DNA from 2 places in the Paenibacillus sp. V4I9 genome. Region 2 is predicted to be linked to the other one. Evidence: riboswitches for the same ligand, from Rfam matches in the RefSeq annotation. Region 2 holds a riboswitch; the other holds the start of a gene.

Region 1 (5,667 bases), 340 kb from region 2:
ATGGCCCCTGGCGCAATGGTTAAGCCAATCATCATAGCCGATTGATCGAACACCTTGGCTAACACCAACGGCATTAGAAATAAATTACCAAGGTTCAACACTAAGATGCAAAACCCGATCGTAACCAATTTACGATAAGTTGGATTTCTCAATAGTTCAGGGTTAATGAACGTATTGTTCATTCGTTTCAAGTGCCAAGCATGTACAAGCAACGAAAGACAACTGGCGACAAGCCAGGCGGCTGAAACTTGCGTCACAGCTAACAGCAGCGTAGTTGCATTCACGATGGTTAAGAGAGCACCCAATATGTCGAATCGAAAGGATGTCGCATTTTCTTTGGGAAGTAAACGTACAAGTATCGGAAGAATGACCAAAACCAGACAAGTGATTGCGAACAACCCGTTCCAACCAAAGTATTCGCTAATCAAACCGCCAACGATCGGACCGAGCCCGAAAGCCATAGCACTCCCCGCGGAAATCATGGCGATAGCTGACCCGCGTCTTTCAATTGGAATATATCGACTTGCCAGAACCAAACCAAGGCCAGCCATCACCCCTGCACCTGCAGACTGAAGTATACGAGCCATGAGTAAAGCATGAAATTCCCTGGCAAATAATCCGAAAATCGATGAAAGTCCTAACACCAATAGCCCCACGATCAGCAGTTTACGAATCGGTAAGACATCTGAGAGCCTACTGTAAATAACGGTCGATAAGGCATATCCGATGGAGTAACTTGAAATCACCCATGATCCGAGATCTGCCGTGATGCCAAGATCTTGAATAATACTAGGGATTGAAACATTGAACATCGTCGTATTCATAACAACGATGAACAAGCCAATCGTCCATACCGGCATTACAATTTTATCGTTCATCCATTACCATCCTGTCTAACTAGAGGTGTATTTTATCTATCCCCTATTATACAAATGTCACTCAAACATAAAAAGAGCTGCCCGCGGCAGCTCTTTATTTTCTTTGGTTCGCTGACTATTCCTTTCATGAATAATAGGCTGTTATTTTATCCACACTACAGGTAAAGGAAGAAGCAATTAAAGGGGGAAAATTGTATGGAAAAGATATTATTGCGGATTTTATTTGCCTCATCATTAGCAGCAGCCCCATTCGTTTTGAAACGTAATAACCTGCTCATGTATCTGACTGTATTCTTCACGAAGTGCGTTTTATCAAGTTCGATAGATTCTTTCTTTATTAAAAAAGGAAAGATATCGTACCCCGTTCGTCCTTTCGCCAAAGTATTTGATACCAATATTTTGTACGATCTGTTATTTTATCCGCTTTTAACTGTAGTTTGGGTAAGATCGTCTTATCAAAGCAAACCGCTTGAACTCATCACGAGAAGTCTATTTTTTAGTGTACCAATGACTTTGCTTCAATGGTTTTTAGAGAGGAAAACCGATTTGTTTAGATGGAAATCTTGGTCTGTTTTTCATACATTTGCATCAATTAACTTTACTTTGTTTACGATCAGAGGGTTTGTAGGTTTATTAAAAAGGATTACGCCTGAAGTAAGAGGAGGAAATTTTGTAGAGGAACGATCCCATAGCAAGGTGCCTTCACCTGAGTTCATTGCAAGTACGGCAAATCACCGACTGCTAAATAACAACTATGCACAAATCCACTAAAATTGAGAAATTATTATGGAGCATCGCACTCCCTGGGTTTGGTCAGTTTTTAAACGGGAAATATATAAAAGGAATTACGTTGATTATATTGGAATTTATCGTGAATTATATGTCAGATCTCAATCAAATTATTATCGACAGTTTCAAAGGAAACATTCAAGAGGCCATCCAGCAAGCCGATTATCATTGGCTAATGTTTTACCCTTGTCTCTACATGTTTGGTATTTGGGATGCTTATAAAGACGCAGGAGATACTGCAGAGTATGCGTATATTCCTTTTGTATTAGGGGCTTTTCTGGGGACGGTAGGTATCATTTACTCGGATGTCTTTCAACCTTTCGGTATCTTATGGGGTCCAGTTTGGCTGCCTATGCTGTTTTCGTTCGTTGGAATTGTAATAGGCGTTGTTATATTTCTTTTTTTAAAACGACGTCATTCGACACTTTAAAGGGTATCCCTGTCAGATATATAAGACAGCTGGAGACCCTTTTTCTTTTTGTATCTACTACTTGTGTGTTTGTATATATGGTTTGTTTGACTATTAGGTTTATATATCATGCGTGTCGGTATATACCCAATCGTCATTTCTCTCATAAGCATAAGATATAGTATGGGGGAAATGGGGGGGGGGAAAGTAATGCCGAAAAAAGTAGCAGTGAACAAAGAGCCAGTGAAGAAAGAAGCAGTGAAGAAAGAAGTAGTGAAGAAAGAAGCAGTGAAGAAAGAAGCAGTGAAGAAAGCACCAGTGAAGAAAGAACCAACTAAGAAAGAACAAGTGAAGAAAGAAACAGCGAAGAAAGAGCCAGTGAAGAAAGAAATAGTGAAGAAAGAAGCAGTGAAAAAAGAAATAGCAAAGAAAGAAAAAGCGAGTAAAGATACAATGGAAAAAGAAATAGTGAGGAAAGAAGATCCTAGGAATTTATTTGAAATTCAGGAAACAGAAGTAGTGAATAATAGATATATGAGAAGCCCGAGCGCAAGGGAGGGAAGAAATGGTATGACGAGAGTCTCAAGAGAAGAAATTAGTGACAAAATTAACGAAGCGATAGATGTACTGGGAGCCTCTAAGCGTAGTGTCTCGGTAGACAAACTGAGACGAGCAGAGGATGAAATTGATAAGGCCTTACGTATTCTTTTAAGAGCGCAGCGTGAAATAAATTCGAGAAGAACTTGGTATATATCTGAGTGAAAAATATATGATTGGAGCGAAGCAGAGATGAAAATCCTTGCTTTTTTTATTTTTCGGTGTTAACATCACTTTCAACGTTAAGCGTTATTTGGACCAAATAAACAAACAAAATAAGATTTGAACCTTCGGGGCAGGGTGAAATTCCCTACCGGCGGTGAGGATATGTACGTGTATCTAAGCCCGCGACTCCCAGTCTGTATAGACGGGGACTGACTTGGTGAAATTCCAAGGCCGACGGTATAGTCCGGATGAGAGAAGGTGAAGGACAACTTGTTAAAAATTCAATTTTTAATAGGTCTGTTTGTCAATGCCGCTGTTGCTTGTAAACAGGGGCATTGTCTCTTTCAGAAGGTTCAATTCAAAACATCATCTAGGGACCTTTGAGCTAATCTCTCAAAGTCTCTCCTATTGGGAGGTTTTTGAATTGGAAAATGTATTTAAGCTAGGTAGTAAGCGCGCAAGTTTGTATTCATCAAGTAGCAGGGGCATCAATGGGATCTGGTATGTAGCACTCGGAGCTACACTTTGGGGGTTGGACCCTCTCTTTCGAATCTTATTGTTGAAGAGTTTTACCTCTGCACAAATTGTGTTCATTGAGCATCTGCTGCTGGCCTGCTATGCGCTTCCTGTGCTGATAAAGTACCGCAAGTCCTTAGCCGGCAAACTAACACTAAGCGTTATTGGTGCTCTTCTATTTATTTCTTGGGGTGGATCGGCGATAGCCACCATACTCTTCACTTCAGCTTTCGCTCACGGAAGTGCAAACTCCGTCCTGCTTTTGCAGAAGTTGCAGCCCTTGTTCGCCATCGTATTGGCTCGTTTACTGCTTAAAGAGACACTGCCTTCGAAATTTTCTGCCTATATCGTAATGGCGCTGCTAGGCACGTACTTGCTGACGTTTGGTTTTGATTCCCCGAAGATGGGCTTGAAGGATTTAGGTACGTTAAGCTGTTTATTTTCAATTCTGGCGGCTGTCTTATGGGGTGGATCAACCGTCATGGGTAAGTTCCTGCTTCAAAAAAACTTGGATTTCCCTGTTGTCACATCACTGCGCTTCCTAATGGCGATTCCGCTGCTAACGGTAGTTCTTTTGGTAAGTGGCGATGCTTGGCATGTAGGCGGTTCTAGTGGTGATCTAACACTTATCGCAGTCAACCTGTTGTTCCAGGCCTTTTTCCCAGGGTTGATCAGCATGCTCCTCTATTATAAGGGGCTGTCATCGACAAAGGCATTCTTTGCAACGCTTGCCGAGCTAGCTTTCCCAGCTGTAGGTGTATGCATAAACTGGGTTGTATTTGGACAAAAGCTGACCGTAGGACAACTAGTAGGCTTTGTATTTATTTGGTTAACCCTATGGTTAATGAGCCGCAGTAAAGGGAATGTTTCTATTTGAAAAATGGACTGATTACATCAATTTCAATCATTGAATGCAAAAAGAACCCGCTAGATTTAGCGGGTTCTTACTATTTTCTTAGAAACTAGCTGCAACTTCTTTTGCTTGAGCAATAGCTTTTTCTTTAATGGATTGAGCTTTATCCGGCGTTACAGCCATGCCTTCAACAAAAATGCCTTCGAAGGACGGGATACCGTAGAATTGTGCAATTTTTTTCAGGTAGCTGAAGCCACTTTCAAATGCTGCAGCAGGGCCTTCGGAATAAATGCCGCCACTCGCTTGAATATGCAGGCCTTTTTTGTTTGTTAACAAACCAACTGGACCACTTTCCGTATATTTGAAAGTTTTACCTGCAACGGAAATTGCATCAATGTAAGCTTTCAATACTGGAGGGAATGAGAAGTTCCACATTGGAGAAACAAAAACATACTTGTCTGCAGCCACGAATTGGTCAACGATTGCGCCTAAACGTGCTACTTTTGCTTTTTCTGCATCAGACAGCTGGTCAAAAGCTGTTCCTGATTGAAGTTTTCCCCAACCGCTGAATACATCAGCATCAATTTGAGGAATATCTTGTTTGAACAGATCCACAGAAATAACCTCATCTGATGGATTCGCTTCACGGTAAGCCTCGATGAATTCTTTACCTACCGCTAGGCTGAATGATGTTTGGTGGTCATGCGGGTGTGCAGTGATATAAAGTACTGTTGCCATAATTAAAACTTCCCTTCTATACTTAAAATAATTACAGTTGTATTATAACTTATTTTCAGTAAATATCAAACAATAAATTAGTTACTTATAATAAGAGCTGAAAAGCGAGAAGTCCAACACCTTTTTTATAGAAATAGATTATTGTCTATTCGTTATTAGTTCAATGTCCATACCTCCAATAGATCAATATCATAATATATACAATTGGTTTAAATGGAGGTGTCTAGTTTGTGGTGTAACAATACCCATAAAAAAAATCGAATGACTCCTGCTACAAGAAAACATATACGTAAAAAGAAATGTATCATCAAAAAAAAGAACATATGTGTAACATCTGAAAAAAAAATGAGGGAATCTAATACCGGTCGAAAAAAAGACTGTAAAAAGAAAAAAATGATAGTTAGCCCTCTTAGAAGGAAAAAACGGAAACGTGCAGCTTGTCCAAAACCAGAAATTAATATAACTGTTCCGCAAGGACCACAAGGCACACAAGGCATACAAGGACCACAAGGGCCACAAGGGCCACAAGGGCCTAGAGGCATACAGGGAGCTCCAGGTCCCACGGGACCAATCATTATCCCTAATTTCAGCACTTTGCTAACTGCTAACAGATATTTATTTATTGCGAACACAGATGTTACTCTGCCAGCAGTTATTCCTGCAAATCAATTCACAAACGATGACTTTGAATCAATAGCCGAATTTTCAAATCTCGATCAAAA
Region 2 (5,667 bases):
CTTGTACAGGAGCATACAATTATGCAATGGCAAGCAATTATAACCGTATCCGCCGTCCTGGCGTTGTCTTCGTGAAAGATGGTCAAAGTGATCTCGTCGTGAAACGCGAAACGTTCGATAACATCGTTGGCAACGACATCATTCCTGCAAGAATGAAACAAATGAGCGAGACCGTTTAATTGGTTTTAAATGAAAATGAAGGAAACCTCAGCTTCACGGGGTTTCTTTCTTTGCGTTTTTTTTCATCTCTTAATCGCGGAATAGTCATTCACATCACAGATGATTTTTGGTGAAAATCAAGGACTGATTCATACAGCGCGAAAAGCGCATATTCCAGTCAAATAGGACAAGGTCGGGGGAGAATTGTGTTAGAAGTATAGCGCAGTTTGTGAAATGGAAGTTTTCATAGTAGAATAAGATATTATTTCCTAAAGGAGTGGACCACAAATGGCCAAACAAGCAAAAATTAAACTAGCAGGTGGCGGCGAAGTCGTTATCGATCTTTTCGAAAACGATGCACCGAATACCGTTGCAAACTTTGAAAAATTAGCAAACTCCGGTTTCTACAACGGACTTGTTTTTCATCGTGTTATTCCAGGATTCGTAGCACAAGGTGGTTGTCCTACAGGAACAGGAACTGGTGGCCCTGGTTACCAAATCAACTGTGAAATCAACCCGAACAAACATGAGCGCGGCTCCTTGGCTATGGCTCATGCAGGCAGAAATACAGGTGGAAGCCAGTTCTATATTGCTTACCAACCGCAACCGCATTTGGATGGACAACACACCGTATTCGGTAAAGTATCTAAAGGCATGGAGTTAGTCGATGCTTTCAAAGGCAAAGATTTGATGGAGAAAGTTGAAGTTGTAGAAGTATAATTCGCCATATTCGAAAAGAAGCCTGTTGATTTATTTCAATAGGTTTCTTTTTAAATTTAATTCCGAGTGAATTCATTGAAAAAGTAAGAAATAAATGTGAAAAGGAAAAAAGCACTTGCTTTTTGTAAGTGTGAGTGATAAATTTTTCATTATCAAAGTAATTTATAGCTAGTTCTTAGTTGTAAGTTATTTTTATATGTATGCAAAACCTTCGGGGCGTGGTGAAATTCCACACCGGCGGTGATTCGATAGCATGTACCCGTTACATGTTTCGATAAGTCCGTGACCCGTTTTGAAGCTAGCGGTACCTGACACACAGCTTCGCTACGGCTGATCCGGTGCAATTCCGGAACCGACAGTATAGTCTGGATGGGAGAAGGAAAACGCGAACATTTGATTCGCTATGCATGCTTGTACATTTTTTCACGTAAACAAAAATTCGGCAGGTCTGTTTTTTGAAGCAGATACGTCGTTGTTGTTTGATTTGATCAAAAATGCGGCAAGTATGGATGGATGAAGCTTCTTCGTGTTATCTAGACAATCTCTGGCCCCTATCCGATACACGGAGGGGCCTTTTTGCATTCAAATTTTGGAATAGATCTGAAAGGCGGTGAACTTCGTGCATGTACTGAATGACGAAGCCTACATGAGACTTGCTCTGCAAATGGCTGAAAGTGCTCTTGGTCAGACAGGAATTAATCCCGTAGTAGGGTGTGTCCTTGTTAAGAATGGACGCATCATTGGCATGGGAGCGCACCTGAAGCGCGGACATGGCCATGCCGAGGTTCTCGCCTTGCAAATGGCAGGCGAGGAAGCTAAAGGCAGCACGGCTTATGTGACATTAGAGCCATGCAGTCACTTTGGCAAGACTCCACCGTGTAGCGACCGACTCATTGAGGCTGGCGTGTCACGGGTTGTCGTCGCTGGAAGGGATCCGAACCCGCAGGTTGCTGGGACAGGCATCGCTAAGATGTATGATCATGGTCTCGACGTGACGGTTGGGCTGCTTGCAGAGGAGGCCGCGGCAATGAACGAGGCCTTCAACAAATACATCGTCACCCGCATGCCTTATGTGACGATGAAGACAGCGAGCACGCTTGACGGCCGCATCGCCTCGAAGACCGGCGACAGCAAGTGGATCACGTCGCCAGCGTCGCGTGCCTTCGTTCATACCCTGCGCCATCGGCATCAGGGTATCATGGTCGGCGTCAACACCGTCATCGCCGACGACCCGCTGCTGAGCGCGCGCGGCGACGTACCGGCTGTGCAGCCGGTAAGGATCGTCGCGGACTCGCTCTTGCGAGTCCCGCTGGGCGCCCGGGTGCTCACGGAGCAGGATCGTCAGCAGACGATCCTGCTCGCAAGCGCACAGGCGCCTGCAGAGCGGCGTGCCGCGCTGGAAGCGCGCGGCATCACGGTCCTCACCTGCGGGGACGGCCCGCAGGTGGACCTGACGCTCGCCATGCGGCAGCTCGGCGAGCGCGAGATCGGCTCCATCCTCCTAGAGGGTGGAGGGAAGCTCAACGGCGCCATGCTGGAGCGGCGCTTGATCGATAAGCTGGTGCTGATGTTTGCGCCGAAAATCATCGGCGGCGGCTCTGCAGCACCTGTAAACATCAACTTCGATGGCTTCGCGAAGATGGATGATGCGATTACGCTCGACCGACTCAAGGTCGAGCAGTTCGGACCGGATATTTGCATAACCGGCTATCCGAATTATAAGAGCTAACGAATGGAGGACTTGCATGTTTACCGGAATTATCGAAGAAATCGGCCACATGCGCCGCATTCATAGTCAAGGGCAAGCGATGGTATTGACCATCGCTGCTAAGAAAGTGCTTGAAGATGTCCACCTAGGTGACAGTATTTCTGTAAATGGCGTCTGTTTGACGGTCATATCTTTTGATAACGACTCATTTTCCGTGGATGTTATGCCAGAAACATACCGCAAGACGAATCTTCGCAAACTACAAACAGGCACACGCGTGAATTTGGAGCGAGCGATGGCAGCGAATGGCCGGTTCGGCGGGCACATTGTTCAAGGACATGTGGATGCAACCGCAACGATCCTTTCACGAATACCCGAAGAAAATGCGGTCGTTTACCGGTTCGAACCGGAGAATAAGCACATTTTCCGATATATCATTTCCGGGGGTTCCATCACAATTGACGGCATAAGCCTAACCGTTGTTGATGTCAATGATCGTGAAGTGGCGGTTTCCATCATCCCGCATACCCTTGCTCAAACGGTCCTACATGATAAAAAGGCCGGGGATACGATCAACATGGAATGTGACGTATTAGGCAAATATATGGAGCGTCTACTAAAGTTCGGTCCATCTGAATCTTCGGAGGGCAACGGGAAAAAGCAAAGCACGCTAACTGCGAGCTTTCTCGCCGATAACGGCTTTATGTAGGTGTTTGAAACCAGCTTTGCTAATGTAAAGCTCTAGTTTACGCTTACGAAGAAAGCTTTGCTAAAGCAAAGCTCTAGCTTATGCTTACGAAGTCAGTTTTGCTAAAGCAAAACTCTTAGGAGAGGTGAATATGACACAAATAATCTTTAACACAATAGAAGAAGCGCTGGATGATCTTAAACTAGGTAAAGTCATTATTGTTGTAGACGATGAGGATCGTGAGAACGAAGGCGATTTTATCGCACTTGCTGATAAAACTACGCCAGAGGTCATTAATTTCATGATCAGAGAGGGACGCGGACTCGTTTGTGCACCAATAACAGAAGAACGTGCAAAAGAACTTGAGTTGCCTCCCATGGTTGCTCGGAATACGGATTATCACGGAACAGCGTTTACCGTTTCTGTTGACCATATGGATACAAGCACTGGGATATCTGCGCATGAGCGTTCAAGAACGATTATGGGCCTGATTGATCCCGAAACAAAACCGCAGGATTTCCGCAGACCTGGTCATATTTTCCCGCTGATTGCCAAGAAGGGCGGTGTCCTCCGCAGAGCTGGACATACAGAAGCGACGATAGATCTAGCTATCTTGTGTGGCTCTTATCCAGCAGGGGTCATTTGTGAAGTTATCAAGGAAGACGGGACGATGGCTCGTGTACCGGATCTCATGGAAATCGCAGAGAAACACGACCTGCGCATTATCACGATTCAAGACTTAATCCAATACCGTAATCAGCAAGAGAAATTGGTTGAGCGTGAAGTTGAAATTAAGCTTCCAACTGATTTTGGTACATTCAAGGCTATTGCCTATACGAATCAACTGGATAATAAAGAGCATGTGGCCCTTGTCAAAGGAACAATTGACCCTTCTAAACCAACGTTGGTACGCGTGCATTCCGAGTGCTTGACTGGGGATGTTTTCCATTCTCATCGCTGCGACTGCGGTCCACAACTGGATGCCGCATTAAAACAGATTGATGAAGAAGGCAATGGTGTATTATTATATATGCGACAGGAAGGTCGCGGAATCGGTTTAATCAATAAATTGAAGGCTTATGCTTTGCAAGAGCAGGGATTAGACACCGTAGAGGCGAATATTAAGCTTGGCTTTGCTCCAGATCTTCGGGATTATGGGATTGGGGCGCAAATTTTGAAAGATCTTGGCATCACTCAACTTCGTCTATTAACGAATAATCCACGCAAAATTAAAGGTCTGGAAGGCTACGGCCTTGAAGTTGTTGAGCGGGTTCCGATTCAAATGGATAGTAAGGCAGATAACCTCAGTTATTTACAAACGAAGAAAAACAAGCTTGGCCATATGCTCAGTTTCCATGACTCGGGCAGCGGCATTTAAATCCAATCTAATCCAAATAACCTGTTTTAATAAGAAAGGGAGTATTTCACCATGGCTAACATTTTTGAAGGACATTTAATTTCACAAAACTTGAAATATGGTATCGTTGTAGGTCGTTTCAATGAATTTATTACATCCAAATTATTAGGTGGCGCACAGGATGCTCTGAAGCGTCATGGCGTAAATGAAGATGAAGTAGATATTGCTTGGGTACCAGGCGCATTTGAACTTCCCCTAATCGCTCAAAAAATGGCTGAAAGCGGAAAGTATGATGCTGTTATTACACTAGGTGCGGTCATTCGAGGATCAACTCCGCATTTTGATTATGTGTGCAGCGAAGTAGCGAAAGGTGTTTCTGCTATTAACCTGAAAACAGGCGTTCCTACGATTTTCGGTGTTCTGACAACAGATTCCATTGAACAAGCGGTGGAACGTGCGGGTACCAAAGCTGGAAATAAAGGCTGGGAAGCTGCCGTTACAGCTATTGAAATGGCGAATTTGACGAAGCAATTCACTTCGTAATGCTTTCTTATTATCATCTGGAAACGCTGCTGCCCAGGTTGTTCGCTTTTCTGATCGCAATGACGCTGCACGATGCAGCTCATGCGGGGGTAGCTTGGCTGCTCGGAGATCGTACAGCTCGAGAAAGCAAACGGTTATCGCTAAACCCCTTGGCACATTTAGATGCCTTGGGGCTAGCTATGATCATCTTCGGACCCTATGGCTGGTCGAAGAGATTACCGGTAGATGAATCACGATTTAAGAAGAGACCTAGGCTATCCCATACACTTGTTTATTTAGCGGGGCCTTTTACGAATTTGCTGCTCGTTTTGTTCTTCTGGTGGCTCTATTTCTTTCTTCCGGCTTTGGTAGGAGGAGGGACAGAGTCCATAACTGTTGAACAGTGGCGAGTCTATTTGCAGTACTGCGTCATCGTCAATTTAATGATTTGTCTTATACATATGCTGCCCCTTTATCCGCTCGACGGATGGTATGTTTTGAAAGGACTTGTTC

Evidence for each region. A riboswitch is a leader RNA that binds a small molecule or an ion and turns the genes downstream of it on or off. The one in region 2 is predicted to bind FMN.
Region 1: it holds a riboswitch for FMN, as region 2 does, so the genes downstream of both, QFZ81_RS22710 (DMT family transporter) here and ribD (bifunctional diaminohydroxyphosphoribosylaminopyrimidine deaminase/5-amino-6-(5-phosphoribosylamino)uracil reductase RibD) in region 2, are expected to answer to the same signal.

What each region holds. Positions count from the first base shown of each region.
Region 1 is NZ_JAUSZE010000001.1:4,837,101-4,842,767, reverse strand. Features, by position in the region: gene QFZ81_RS22730 (MFS transporter) at 1-878, opposite strand, end outside; gene QFZ81_RS22725 (CBO0543 family protein) at 1,074-1,649, shown strand; gene QFZ81_RS22720 (hypothetical protein) at 1,729-2,097, shown strand; gene QFZ81_RS22715 (hypothetical protein) at 2,287-2,838, shown strand; FMN riboswitch at 2,956-3,102, shown strand; gene QFZ81_RS22710 (DMT family transporter) at 3,263-4,231, shown strand; gene QFZ81_RS22705 (FMN-dependent NADH-azoreductase) at 4,310-4,945, opposite strand; gene QFZ81_RS22700 (DUF4183 domain-containing protein) at 5,174-5,667, shown strand, end outside.
Region 2 is NZ_JAUSZE010000001.1:4,495,504-4,501,170, reverse strand. Features, by position in the region: gene lysA (diaminopimelate decarboxylase) at 1-179, shown strand, start outside; gene QFZ81_RS21185 (peptidylprolyl isomerase) at 448-879, shown strand; FMN riboswitch at 1,083-1,264, shown strand; gene ribD (bifunctional diaminohydroxyphosphoribosylaminopyrimidine deaminase/5-amino-6-(5-phosphoribosylamino)uracil reductase RibD) at 1,499-2,608, shown strand; gene ribE (riboflavin synthase) at 2,625-3,296, shown strand; gene QFZ81_RS21170 (bifunctional 3,4-dihydroxy-2-butanone-4-phosphate synthase/GTP cyclohydrolase II) at 3,427-4,653, shown strand; gene ribH (6,7-dimethyl-8-ribityllumazine synthase) at 4,705-5,175, shown strand; gene QFZ81_RS21160 (site-2 protease family protein) at 5,175-5,667, shown strand, end outside.